DNA from 3 places in the Vogesella sp. AC12 genome. Region 2 is predicted to be linked to each of the others. Evidence: predicted binding sites of a transcription regulator. Region 2 holds the regulator's gene; each other region holds the start of a gene.
The links. Region 2 encodes sigma-54, which starts transcription at its own class of promoters, with help from an activator protein. Its sites were predicted from a motif close to CTGGCACGCTTCATGCTT; they were not measured.
Positions count from the first base shown of each region.

Region 1 (4,395 bases), on a different contig from region 2:
CTTCATATTGTCGGCATCGCTTTCGTTATTGAACGCGCCAGCCTGCAGATAGAGCTTGGCCGGTGCCACTGTCGGACGCTCGGCCTTGGCATCAGTTCCCTGCGCCGGATCGACCGGTACCGCTTCCAGCTGCCCCGGCAGGATCTTGTAAAAATCAAAGCGCTGCTCGTCGTCCTGCGGCGCCACGGCAGCACTCTGCGATGCCACCGCTTTCGGGGTCGTCACCACCGGTGCCGGCTCGGCGGTATTCAGTTTTGCCCCCGGCACCAACACCTCGGTAGCCGGAGCCGACGCGGTGGAGCGCGTAGCCTGCAAGCGCTCCAGATTGCTGTACGGCACGCTGGCCTTGTTCATGTAAAACGCCACGCCGATCGCCACGCCGACGCCGACGATCAGGCCGACCAGCACGCCGGCCATCATGCCGCCACCGCCCTTGCTGTTGCCGGACGGTTTGCGGGAGGAACTACGCACCTGCTTCAAATCTCGATTACTCATGAAACTCACTAAATGGAGGGTATTGCCAACAACACGGGGATTCAACGACTGCCAAAGCTGGCCAACCCTCGCCTGAATTGTACTGCCTGCAACAGATGTGACCGTAGCGGATAGGCGTGCCCGCCAAGATCCGCCAGCGTGCGCGCAATGCGCAGCACCCGGAAATAGGCACGCGCCGACAAGTCCAGCTTGTCCAGCATCTGGTTCAGTAATGCGCTTTCCGCCGCCGGCAACGGGCAGACCTCGGCCAGCTCCGCCGAGTTCAACTCGGCATTGATCTTGCCCTGCCGTTGCAACTGCCGCTCGCGCGCCGCGGCCACCCGCTCGCGTACCGCCTGGCTGCCTTCGCCACTGGGCAAGGCCTGCAGCTCGTCAAGCGACAAACCGCCGACTTCCACCATCAAGTCAAAACGGTCCAACAACGGACCCGATATTTTAGCGCGATATCGGCTGACCTGCTCGGGCGTACAGCGACACGGCTTGCGCGGATGGCCCAGATAGCCGCACGGGCAGGGATTCATCGCTGCCAGCAACTGGAAACGCGCGGGATAGGTTACCTGCCGCGCGGCTCTGGAGATATGGATCTCGCCGCTCTCCAGCGGTTCCCGCAACACCTCCAATACTTTGCGATCGTATTCCGGCAGCTCGTCCAGAAACAGCACACCGCGATGGGCAAGACTGATCTCGCCGGGACGCGGCTCGGAACCGCCGCCGACCAGTGCCACCGCAGAAGCGGTATGGTGCGGCGAGCGATACGGACGCGTCCGCCAGCGGGACAGGGCAAAACCCTGGCTGCCCAGCGACTGTACCGCCGCGCTCTCCAGCGCCTCGTCCAGTGTCATCGGCGGCAGGATGCCGGGCAGGCGTGCGGCCAACATCGACTTGCCGGTACCCGGCGGCCCCTGCATCAACAGGCTGTGGCCACCGGCGGCGGCCAGCTCCAGCGCCAGCTTGGCTGCGCCCTGGCCACGCACTTCGGACAGGTCGGGATAGCCTTGCTCCGCTGGCGGCGTCAGCGTTGCCGACACCGCCGGCAAACGGGCGACACCGGCCAGATGCGCGCACACCTCGGCCAGCGTATCGGCGGCAAAGATGCTGACGCCGTGCACCAGCGCCGCCTCGTTGGCGCTGGCACGCGGCAGGATGAACGCGCGGCCGCTGTCGCGCGCGGCACTGACCATCGCCAGCGCGCCACGCACCGGACGCAACTCGCCGCCCAGCCCCAGCTCACCCGCCAGTTCATAACCGGCCAGCTGTTCTGCCGGCAGTTGCCCGGCGGCGGCCAGCAAGGCGATCGCCAGCGGCAAATCGAAACGCCCGGACTCCTTCGGCAGGTCGGCCGGCGCCAGATTGACGGTAATGCGCCGCGCCGGGAAATCAAAGCCGGATTGCAGCAGCGCGGCACGCACCCGCTCACGGCTTTCCTTGACCTCGGTATCCGGCAGGCCGACCAGCGTGAACGACGGCAAGCCGTTTGACAGGTGCACCTCAACGCTGACTTGTGGCGCACACAAGCCGGACAGGGCACGACTGAAGCAAACGGCCAGCGTCATGGGTTTATTGTGCTTCGCTGTCTGCCGCGGGGGCGTCAGTCGCAGCGGAGCCGGCGGCAGGCGCGGCAGCGGCTTCCAGCGCCTGCAGGCGCGTTTCCAGCTGTGTCAGCTGCTCGCGGGTGCGGGCCAGTACTTCCTGCTGCACGTCGAACTCCTCGCGCGTCACCAGATCCATGCGCGCGAAGGTGGCGCCCATCATCGCCTTGATGTTTTTCTCGATGTCCTTGGCCGGACTGGCGGCGATGGTCTCGCTGATCTTGTTGCTGATTTCATCGAACAGTTTCTGGCTAAGCATGGCAGTTCCTTGACTTTGTCATGATGGATTGAATTTGAGTTTAGCAAAAAGCGTTCACCACTGCAGAAACACGCACGCACCACACTGAGGCATGCGACGGCCGGATTGCAGTGCATGGCGAGAAAAATGATGCACCAAAAAGGAAATCACAAACTATGCTGCTGATAAATAAGGGAAATACATTGCTGGCACAGTTCATGCATTGGCCAAATCGTCTTTTTACGCACAACCTCGCATCAAGGAGTCAAACATGAAACTGGTCAGCGCGATTATCAAGCCGTTCAAGCTTGACGAAGTCCGGGAGGCGCTTTCTGCCATCGGTGTTCAAGGCATTACCGTGACCGAAGTCAAAGGCTTCGGTCGCCAGAAGGGGCATACCGAGCTGTATCGTGGCGCGGAATATGTGGTCGACTTCCTGCCCAAGGTCAAACTGGAAATCGCCATCGCCAACGAGTTGCTGGATCAGGTGGTCGAGGCCATCGAGAGCGCCGCCCGCACCGGCAAGATCGGTGACGGCAAGATTTTCGTGATGGATCTGGAACAGGTTGTTCGTATCCGCACCGGCGAAACCGGCGCCGATGCCGTCTGAACGTGATGCAAGGGGAAACATAATGAAGAAACTGTCAATCGGCGCCTCGGCGCTACTGTCGGCACTGTTCGCGGCACCCAGCTTTGCCAACCTGCCGCAACTGGTCGCCACCAGTACCATCAGCGGCGGCGACACCGCCTGGATGCTGACCTCCACCGCGCTGGTGCTGTTCATGACCATTCCCGGCCTGGCCCTGTTCTACGCCGGCATGGTGCGCAAGAAAAACGTGCTGTCCACGCTGATGCAGAGCTTTGCCATCTGCGCCATGATCACCGTGCTGTGGGCGGTGATCGGCTACAGCCTGGCGTTCATGCCGGGCAACCCGTACATCGGCGGTTTCGACCGCATCTTCCTCGACGGCATGCTGTACCTGAAGGACGAAGCCAAGCTGACGGTACACCCGCTGGCGGCCTCCATTCCGGAAGGCGTGTTCATGATGTTCCAGATGACGTTTGCCATCATCACCCCGGCGCTGATCGCCGGTGCCTTCGCCGAACGCATGAAGTTTTCGTCGATGATGGTGTTCATGGCACTGTGGTCGCTGGTCGTATACGTGCCGGTCGCACACTGGGTGTGGGCACCGGGCGGCTGGATGTTTGACCATGGCGTGCTCGATTTCGCCGGCGGCACCGTAGTACACATCAACGCCGGTATTGCCGGCCTGGTGGCGGCACTGGTACTGGGCAAGCGCGTCGGTTACGGCCGTGAAGCGATGGCGCCGCACAACCTGGTGCTGACCATGGTCGGTGCCTCGATGCTGTGGGTTGGCTGGTTCGGCTTCAACGCCGGCTCGGCAGTCGCGGCTGACGGTCGTGCCGCGATGGCGATGGTCGCCACCCAGGTTGCCACTGGCATGGCGGCACTGGCATGGATGGCGGCGGAATGGATCGCCAAGGGCAAGCCATCGGTACTGGGCATCGTCTCCGGCGCCGTCGCCGGCCTGGTAGCCATCACCCCGGCCGCCGGTTTTGTCGATGCCAAAGGCGCACTGGCCATCGGCCTGATTTCCGGTCTGGTGTGCTACTGGAGCGCCACCTCGCTGAAACACATGCTGAAGTATGACGACTCGCTGGACGCCTTCGGTGTGCACGGTGTCGGCGGCCTGATCGGCGCCATCCTCACCGGCGTGTTTGCGGTGAAGGAAATCGGTGGTGTGGAAGGCAGCGTGATGACCCAGACCGTGGGCGCGCTGGCGACCGCCGTTTACTGCGCCATCGTCACCTTCGTGCTGCTGAAGATCATCGATGCGGTAATGGGACTGCGTGTCAGCGAAGAAGAAGAACGCGAAGGCCTGGACGTGGCGCTGCACGGCGAACGGATCGAGTAAGCCTGCCGACATCGCCTGCGGCCAACGTTGGCCGCAATCACAACCGCCCGCTTGTCGGGCGGTTTTCTTATTGCCGCAAGCAACGCGCGATGTTGTGCTCGGATACAGGTCGGAGCAGCGCAGCAGCGCGGGGACT
Region 1 is NZ_JANFNU010000002.1:137,566-141,960, reverse strand. Features, by position in the region: gene NOM55_RS04480 (SPOR domain-containing protein) at 1-495, opposite strand, end outside; gene NOM55_RS04475 (YifB family Mg chelatase-like AAA ATPase) at 537-2,048, opposite strand; gene NOM55_RS04470 (accessory factor UbiK family protein) at 2,053-2,343, opposite strand; gene glnK (P-II family nitrogen regulator) at 2,594-2,932, shown strand; gene NOM55_RS04460 (ammonium transporter) at 2,955-4,259, shown strand.
Region 1: glnK (P-II family nitrogen regulator) is a predicted target of sigma-54. The motif match lies at 2,529-2,546, and genes of this name have one in related genera.

Region 2 (4,395 bases):
CGCCGAAAATGGTGCGGATATTGAGGATGCCGAGGCCGCGCACCTCGAGGAAGTCGCGCAGCAGCGCCGGGCAGCGGCCTTCCAGCGTTTCCGGTCCGATGCGGTACAGCTCGACTGCGTCATCGGCAACCATGCCGTGGCCGCGCGAGATCAGCTCCAGCGCCAGTTCGCTCTTGCCCATCGCCGAATCGCCCATGATCAGCACGCCGATTTCCAGCACGTCGAGAAACACGCCGTGCATCACGGTGGAGACCGCCAGCGCGCGCGCCAGATAGATGCGCAGCACGTCCATCAGGTACGGGCTTTCCAGCGGCGTACTCATCAGCGGCACATTGTGGCTCTGGCAGTAGTCGCGCAGCAGGTTGGGCACCGGCTGCGCATTGGCGACGATCACCACCGCCATGGTGCGGTGGAACAGCTGGTCGAGGGCGGTCCGTGCCGCAGCCTGCTCCAGCTTGTTCAGGTATTCCACTTCCGCGAGGCCAAGTACCTGCACCCGGTTGGGGTGGATGAAGTTGAGGTGACCGACCAGTGCCTGGGTTGGCCGCTGTTCATCATTCGAAATCAGGTTGTCGGAGCCGGAACGGCCGGCGACCCAGCTCAGGTTGAGCTTGTGCTGATTGTCCTGGTACAGGCGGCGAACACTGATATTAGGCATGGTCTGGGGTGTCGGAAATCAGTTCAAACAGCTTCTGCGCATCGCAGGCGGGATCGTTCATCTGTTCGCGCAGCGCCTTGCTGGAGAAGCGCTGCGCCAGCTCGGACAATACCTGCAGGTGGATGTCGGTGGCCTGCTCCGGCACCAGCAGCACGAACAGCAGCGAGACCGGTTTGCCATCGGGGGCATCGAACGGAATCGGCGCCTTCAGGCGGATGAAGATGCCGGTGGCTTCCTTCAGGCTCTTGATGCGGCCATGCGGTATGGCGACGCCTTGTCCCAGGCCGGTGGAGCCGAGTTTTTCCCGGGCAAACAAGCTGTCGAAGACATCGCTGCGTGCGATGGCGTGACTGTTTTCGACCATCAGGCCGACTTGTTCGAAGAGTCGTTTTTTGCTGGAAACGTCCATGTCAGCAATGACGTTGTCCACGGAGAGTATTTTACTGATCAAGCCCATAATGCCATTTGCCCGAAAAAATCGAGGGCCATTCTACGCCGAGTCCACGGAATACCATAGTGGAAAGCGCAGGATGATCGTCAGGAGAAAAAGCGGTAGCCAAAAAAAGAACGGATAAGCAAGCAGTGCTTGCATTATCCGTTTTTGTTCGGCAAATCCTGATCAGAGCGACGCTTGCTCTTGCGGTACCGGTGCGCGATGCTCGACCTGTTTTTCCTTGAATTTCAGTACCTGACGATCCAGTTTGTCAGTCAGCAGGTCGATGGCCGCGTACATGTCCGCTTCGGTGGCTTCGGCATGGATATCCTTGCCTGCCAGATGAACATTGACTTCGGCTTTCTGTACCAGTTTGTCGACAGACAGTGTCACGTTGACACCGATCACATTATCGACATGGCGGGTAATGCGTTCCAGTTTGCTTTCGATGTAGTCACGAAGCGCCGGGGTAACGTCGAGGTGGAGGCCGGTAATCTTGAGGTTCATACCCTAACTCCTTCTGTTGGTGCCATATCCGGACTGGGCATGGCGATCTTGTTATGAACAACCTAAAAAGTCTTGCGCTGGCTGACCGGTGGTATCTGCATGGCTTCACGATACTTGGCTACGGTACGTCTTGCAACCTGAATACCTTGAGCGATCAGCTTGTCGGCAATGGCGCTGTCAGACAGCGGTTTGTTGTGGTCTTCCGCATCGATGATCTGCCGGATCAGTGCCTTGATCGCGGTGGCGGAACATTCGCCACCACTGTCAGTATCGACCGAACTGCCAAAGAAATATTTGAGTTCGAACAAGCCACGGCTGCACAGCAGGTATTTCTGCGTGGTGACGCGGGAGATGGTTGACTCATGCAGACCCAGTTCTTCCGCGATGTCTCGCAGGATAAGCGGGCGCATGGCCACTTCACCTTGTTCAAAGAACGCTTGCTGTCTGTCAACAATAGATTCTGCCACTTTCAGGATGGTGTCAAACCGTTGTTGAATGTTTTTTACCAGCCAGCGCGCCTCTTGCAGCTGGCCGCCCAGATTATGGCTGCTGCCCTTCTGCTGTAGCATGCCTGCATACATCTGGTTGACGCGCAGCTTCGGCAGCGTGCCCTGGTTGAGGCGCGCCACCCAGCGCTGCTGGCGTTTCACCACCAGGATGTCGGGGGCGACGTAGTGGGTCTCGCCCTGGTCGAAGCCGCTGCTGGGGCGCGGTCGCAGGCTGGCGAGCAGGGCGTGGGCGGTTTTCAGCTGCTGTTCGTCGATGGCGAGCAGCTTCTTGAGCTTGGTGAAGTCGCGGTTGCCCAGGAGCGGCAGGTGCTGCTGCACCATGTCCAGCGCCAGCTGACGCACCGCGGCCGGTGCCGCGTGCTGCTGCAGTTGCAGGCTGAGGAATTCGGTGAGATTGCGGCTGCCGATGCCGGTCGGCTCGAACTGGGTCAGCAGCTTGCGCAGGCACTCCAGCTCGTCGCCTTCCACTTCCAGCTCCAGCGGCAGCTCGGCGGCGATGTCGTCCAGCGAGGTCGGCAGATAGCCGTCGTCATCCAGCTCGTCGATCAGCAGCGACATCAGCGCCTTGTCGCGCTGGCTGAGCTGGGTTTCACCCATCTGCGCGGTCAGGTGCTCGCGCAGCGACGGCCGGCACGGGGTGTTGAGAATGGGGTCGAACTCGTCGTCGTCATCGTTGCGGCTGCTGCCGCTCCCGCTGCTGCCCCAGTCGCCGAGCAGCTCGCCGTCGTCGCGGTTGCTTTCCGCTTCCGGCCGCTCCGGCTCGCTGCCGCTGTCCGACGCCGGCGTGTCACCGCTGGGCGCCAGCACCGGCAACGGGCTGTCGGACTCGTCGGGGCTGTCGCTGCTGTCGGCGCGTTCCAGCAGCGGGTTTTCCAGCAGGTAGCGCTCCAGCTCGGTACTGAGATCCAGCGTCGACATCTGCAGCAGCTTGATCGATTGCTGCAACTGGGGGGTGAGCGTGAGTTGCTGGCTGGTTTTGAGCTGGAGGGTCTGTTTCATGGCTTACAAGTGGAAGTGTTCGCCCAGGTACACCTGGCGGACCTGTTCGTTCAGCACCAGCGCTTCCGGCAGGCCGGAGGCGAGCACGCTGCCTTCGGAGATGATGTAGGCGCGATCGCAGATGCGCAGCGTTTCGCGCACGTTGTGGTCGGTGATCAGCACGCCGATGCCGCGTTCCTTGAGGAAGGCGATGATCTTCTGGATATCGATTACCGCGATCGGGTCGACGCCGGCAAACGGCTCGTCCAGCAGGATGAAGCGCGGGCGGGTGGCCAGCACGCGGGCGATTTCCACGCGGCGGCGCTCGCCACCGGACAGCGCCAGCGCGTTGCTGTCGCGCAGGTGGCTGATATTGAGGTCGTCCAGCAGCAGGGTCAGCTCGTTTTCCAGCTCCTCGTCCTTCAGCCCGGCAATTTCCAGTACCGCGCGGATGTTCTCGTCTACCGTCATTTTGCGGAAGATCGACGCTTCCTGCGGCAGATAGCCGAGACCGAGCCGTGCGCGCTGATGGATCGGCAGGTGGGTGATGGTCTGGCCGTCGAGGCGGATTTCGCCGGCATCGGCGGCGATCAGGCCGACCACCATGTAGAAGCTGGTGGTTTTGCCGGCGCCGTTGGGGCCGAGCAGGCCGACCACCTCGCCACTGGCGATCTCCAGCGACACGTCGCGCACCACGGTACGCTTCTTGAAGGTCTTCTTCAGGTGCTGGATGGAAAGCTGGCTCGGGGTCATGGCGTGCCCTGTGCTTTGGGCTGCAGGATCACCGTCACGCGGCCGCTGTTGCCGCTGGCGGCGGTGCCGCCGCTGGCCTGATAGGTCTCGGTGGCGGTGTTGTAGACGATGACGGCGCCGCTGACCGAATCCTGGCCGCGCTTGACGCGGGCGTTGCCGGTCAGGGTGGCAAGGTTGGCCGCAGTGTTGTAGTTGACGTTGCTGGCGCTGCCTTCGACGTATTCATTGCTACCGTCGACCTTCTGGCGGAAGGTGACCGGGCTGCCCTGCGCCTGCAGCTGCTGGTTGCCCTGCGCGTCGCGGGTCACGGTCACGCGCTGCGCCTTCAAGTTCAGCGTGCCCTGCACCACCACGACATTGCCCTCCCATACCGTCACGCCTTTTTTCTGGTCCAGCGAGCCGCGGTCGGCAGACAGTTCGATCGGTTTTTCGCTGTCGGCCTTTTCAGCCATGACAGGGGCGCTCAGCACGAGGGCGGTCAGCGCGATCAGCACACTATGGCGCATAGGTAATCCTTACGTTGGACAGCAGGTTCAGCTGGCCGCTGTCCTGCTGGT
Region 2 is NZ_JANFNU010000006.1:126,833-131,227, reverse strand. Features, by position in the region: gene hprK (HPr(Ser) kinase/phosphatase) at 1-658, opposite strand, end outside; gene ptsN (PTS IIA-like nitrogen regulatory protein PtsN) at 651-1,115, opposite strand; gene hpf (ribosome hibernation-promoting factor, HPF/YfiA family) at 1,278-1,598, opposite strand; gene NOM55_RS11345 (RNA polymerase factor sigma-54) at 1,661-3,106, opposite strand; gene lptB (LPS export ABC transporter ATP-binding protein) at 3,110-3,838, opposite strand; gene lptA (lipopolysaccharide transport periplasmic protein LptA) at 3,835-4,344, opposite strand; gene lptC (LPS export ABC transporter periplasmic protein LptC) at 4,334-4,395, opposite strand, start outside.

Region 3 (4,395 bases), on a different contig from region 2:
TGGTGCGAAAGATGGCGATGTCGTCGCCGTCGTCACGCTTCAGCACGCGGGCGCCCTGCGCCGGGATGTCGTTCAGCTGGCAGATGGTTTTCCAGTTGCGGCTCATGATGTGATCCTTTTGGTGGTGGCCACGACGGCGCGGGGCTGCCGTGGCCGATGGACAAGTCGCCGGTTCAGGCGGTAACCGTTTCGATGCTCAGCGCTTCAAACTCGTGACGGGCGACGCCACCCTTGGTGCGCTCCGCCCACGGGTCCTGCTCGAAGGTCAGCGCGAACTTCAGCCGCGCGTACAGCTCGTTGCGGCCAACCTCGTCGGCCAGCACCCGCTGCTTGATGTACTCCATGCCGACTCGGTGCAGGTAGTGCACGGTGCGCTCCAGATAGAACGCCTCCTCGCGGTACAGCTGCAGGAAGGCGCCGCTGTACACCATCACCTCGTCGTGCGTTTTCACCTTGCACAGGAACTCGGCCACCTCGGTCTTGATGCCGCCGTTGCCGCCGATGTACAGCTCCCAGCCGGAATCGACGCCGATGATGCCCACGTCCTTGATGCCGGCCTCGGAGCAGTTGCGCGGGCAGCCGGACACCGCCAGCTTGACCTTGGCCGGGCTCCACATGCCGAACAGGTCGTGTTCCAGATCGATGCCCATCTGCGTCGAATCCTGGGTGCCGAAGCGGCAGAACTCGCTGCCGACACAGGTTTTCACCGTGCGCAGGCTCTTGCCGTAGGCGTGGCCGGACGGCATGTCCAGGTCGGCCCACACTTTCGGCAGGTCTTCCTTCTTCACCCCCAGCAGGTCGATACGCTGGCCGCCGGTGACTTTCACCATCGGAATGTCGTACTTGTCGGCAACATCGGCGATGCGGCGCAGCTCGGACGGGTTGGTGACGCCGCCCCACATCCGCGGGATCACCGAGTAGGTGCCGTCCTTCTGGATGTTGGCGTGTACCCGTTCATTCACAAATCGCGACTGCGGATCGTCCTTCGCCTCGCCCGGCCAGCTGGAGATCAGGTAGTAGTTGATGGCCGGACGGCAGCTGCTGCAGCCGTCCATCGAGCGCCAGTCCAGCGCGGTGAAGGTGTCCGCCAGCGAGGTCAGGTGCTGCTCGCGGATCGCCTGCCGTACCTGGCCGTGGTTGAGATCGGTACAGCCACAGATCGCCTTTTCCGATTTCGGCTTCACGTCGGCGGCGCCGCCGACGCAGTTGATCAGAATCTGCTCCACGAGGCCGGTGCAGGAGCCGCAGGAGCTGGCCGCCTTGGTGTGCTTTTTCACCTCGTCGACGGTGAACAGGCCCTTTTCCTGGATCGCCTTGACGATGCTGCCCTTGCACACGCCGTTGCAGCCGCACACTTCGGCGTCGTCGCTCATGCCCATCGCGCGGTTCTGGCCGGCGTGGCCGACGTCGCCGATGGCACCCTCGCCCAGCATCAGCTGTTCGCGCATTTCGTGGATGGCGTGGCCTTCGCGGATCAGGCGAAAGTACCAGCCGCCATCGGCGGTGTCGCCGTACAGGCAGGCACCGACCAGCTTGTCGTCCTTGACGATCAGCTTCTTGTAGATGCCGCCGACCGGATCGGACAGCGTGATTTCCTCATGACCGTCGCCGCCCATGAAGTTGCCGGCGGAGAACAGGTCCACCCCGGTCACCTTCAGCTTGGTGCTGGTCGCCGCCGGCACGTAGCGGGCGATGCCGAAGTTGGCCAGATGGTTGGCCACCACTTTCGCCATGTCGAACAGCGGCGCCACCAGGCCGTAGCTGACGCCGCGGTGGCTGACGCACTCGCCCACCGCATAGACGCGCGGGTCGAAGGTCTGCATGAAGTCGTTGACCACGATGCCGCGGTCGCAGTAGATGCCGCTCTGTTCCGCCAGGCTGAAGTTGGGGCGGATGCCGACCGCCATCACCACCAGATCGGCCGGCACTTCCTCGCCGTCCTTGAAGCGCACGCTGGCGACGCGGCCGCTGCTGCCGGCCACCAGCTCGGCGGTCTGCTTCTGCAGCAGGAAGGTCAGGCCGCGTTCCTGCAGCGTGTCCTGCAGCATGGCGGCGGCGGTGCGATCCAGCTGGCGGTCGAGCAGCCATTCGCCGAGGTGCACCACGGTCACCTTCATGCCGCGTGCGGCCAGGCCGTTGGCCGCTTCCAGCCCCAGCAGGCCACCGCCGATCACCACCGCGTGCTGATGGTTGGCCGCGGCATCGATCATGGTGTTGACGTCGTGGATGTCACGGAAGGTGACCACGCCGTCCAGCTCCTTGCCCGGCACCGGCAGGATGAACGGGTTGGAGCCGGTGGCCAGCAGCAGGCGGTCGTATTCGGCCTCGGTGCCGTCGGCGGCGCGCACGATGCGGCGGCCGCGGTCGATCTCCACCACTTCCTTGCCCAGATGCAGGGTGATGCCGTGCTCGGCATACCAGTCGACATCGTTGAGCATGATCTCCGGCAGCGTCTGCTCGCCGGTCAGCACCGGCGACAGCAGGATGCGGTTGTAGTTGGCGTACGGTTCGGCACCGAACACGGTGATGTCGTACAGCTCCGGGGTCAGCTTGAGCAGCTCTTCCAGCGTGCGCACCCCGGCCATGCCGTTGCCGACCATTACCAATTTGAGCTTCTTCATGGTGTTTCCTTTGTCTGATTTGCGACGCATTGCGCGGTGTCCTGCCTGCGCCGCCCGTCGTCATTGCCGTAGCGGTGCCGAAACGAAAAAAGGTCCGCCGGTGTGACTTGCGCCACGCCGAACGGACCTCATTGTCCCTGTCCCGGTCACCGCCATTGGCGACCCGGACAATCTGATTGTGCCTGTCTTAATGCAAAAGCCGTGCCAGCCTGCAAACCCCTTTATTGCGGCCAACCTTGACCTGTTATGCCTTGGCCTGCCTGTCTATGGTGCATGGCAGCACCAAAAACAGGCAGCCACGGTCAATTCAGAACCTGTTTGCGATCTTGCGCGCTCACGCGAAACAAGGCGAAAACGGCTGAGGATGCGGCGTTTATCCAGATAAACAAGCATTCCGAAGGCGTTTTTAACGCGGTAGCGCCCCGTTCAGATCAATCACAGCAGATCGTAAACAGGTTCTCAGCGCAGCAGCAGCGCATACAGCAACACCAGGTTCGCCAGCAGCGAAACCAGCGCCAGCGTGCGCCACAGCCGCAGCGGCGCCCGCTCCGCCCACGGCACGCGCCGCAGCTGGCGTTGCGGCACGCTGTCGCCGCGCTCCAGCGCCAGCAGCATTTCCTCGGCGGTTTCGAAACGCTGCCCCGGCTCGCGTGCCACCGCCTTCAGCAGCAGATTGTCCAGCCACAGCGGCACGTCCGGGCGCTGGCGCGAGGCCGGCTGCGGCGCGTCGAAATGAGGCGTCTGGAACGCCTCGATCTCGCCGTAGGGATAGCGGCCGGTCAGCAGCTGGTACAGGGTGACGCCGGCGGCGTACAGGTCGCTGCTGCTGCTCGCCTTGCCGCCGGCGAAACGCTCCGGCGCCATGTAGCTGGCGGTGCCGGGACCGGGGCCGTCGTGCTCCGGCGTCAGCCCGGCGCAGTAGGCGACGCCGAGATCCAGCAGCCGCAGCTGGCCGTCACGGCCCAGGTGCACGTTGTCCGGCTTGATGTCGCGGTGCACGATGCCCAGGCGGTGCAGCGCCGACATCGCCCGGCACAGCGCGAGGCCGATGGCGACCACCTCGCTGATGCCGAAACGCTGCTGCGCCAGCCGTGCGGCCAGCGTTTCGCCGTCGTGCCAGCGCTGCAGGTAGTACAGGTGCTGGCGTTCGACGCCGGTGGCGACCTCGGCAAAATACGGCGAGCTGATGCGTTTCTGCAGCCACTCCTCCACCAGCAGCGCCTGCTCCGCGCCCGGATCGCCGGCCAGCAGCGGCGGCAGCGTCTTCAGCACCCAGTGCCGGCCGGCGGCGTCGGCGACGCGATAGGCCAGCCCGCCGGGCGAGGCGTGCAGGCTGGCCACCACTGTCAGCCCTTCAAACGGCTGGCCGTCGCGCAGCTTCGGCGGCAGCGGCAGGCTGGTGCCGCGCGCCAGCTCGTCGGCCAGTGCGCCCTGCGGCAGCGCCTCCACCCGCAGCACCAGCGCCGACAGGTTGTCCTGCGCACCGGCGGCCAGTGCCGCTTCGCACAGCACGCTGGCGGCACGCTGCACATCCAGATGCAGGTGCAGGATCTCGTCGATGCGCTTGTCGCCCAGTGCCTGCCACACGCCGTCGCACAGCAGCGCGAACACGTCGCCGGCGTGCAGATCGCCGTCGCAGAAATCCGGCATCACGTGCTCGTCCAGCCCCATGCCGCGCTTGAGCACGTGCGACAGCGACGCCTCCTCCCACACGTGGTCGACGGTCAGCTGCGTCAGCCGGCCTTCCCGCAGGAGGTAAACGCGGCAGTCGCCG
Region 3 is NZ_JANFNU010000007.1:90,264-94,658, reverse strand. Features, by position in the region: gene nirD (nitrite reductase small subunit NirD) at 1-106, opposite strand, end outside; gene nirB (nitrite reductase large subunit NirB) at 174-2,621, opposite strand; gene NOM55_RS12090 (bifunctional protein-serine/threonine kinase/phosphatase) at 3,081-4,395, opposite strand, start outside.
Region 3: nirB (nitrite reductase large subunit NirB) is a predicted target of sigma-54. The motif match lies at 2,812-2,829, and genes of this name have one in related genera.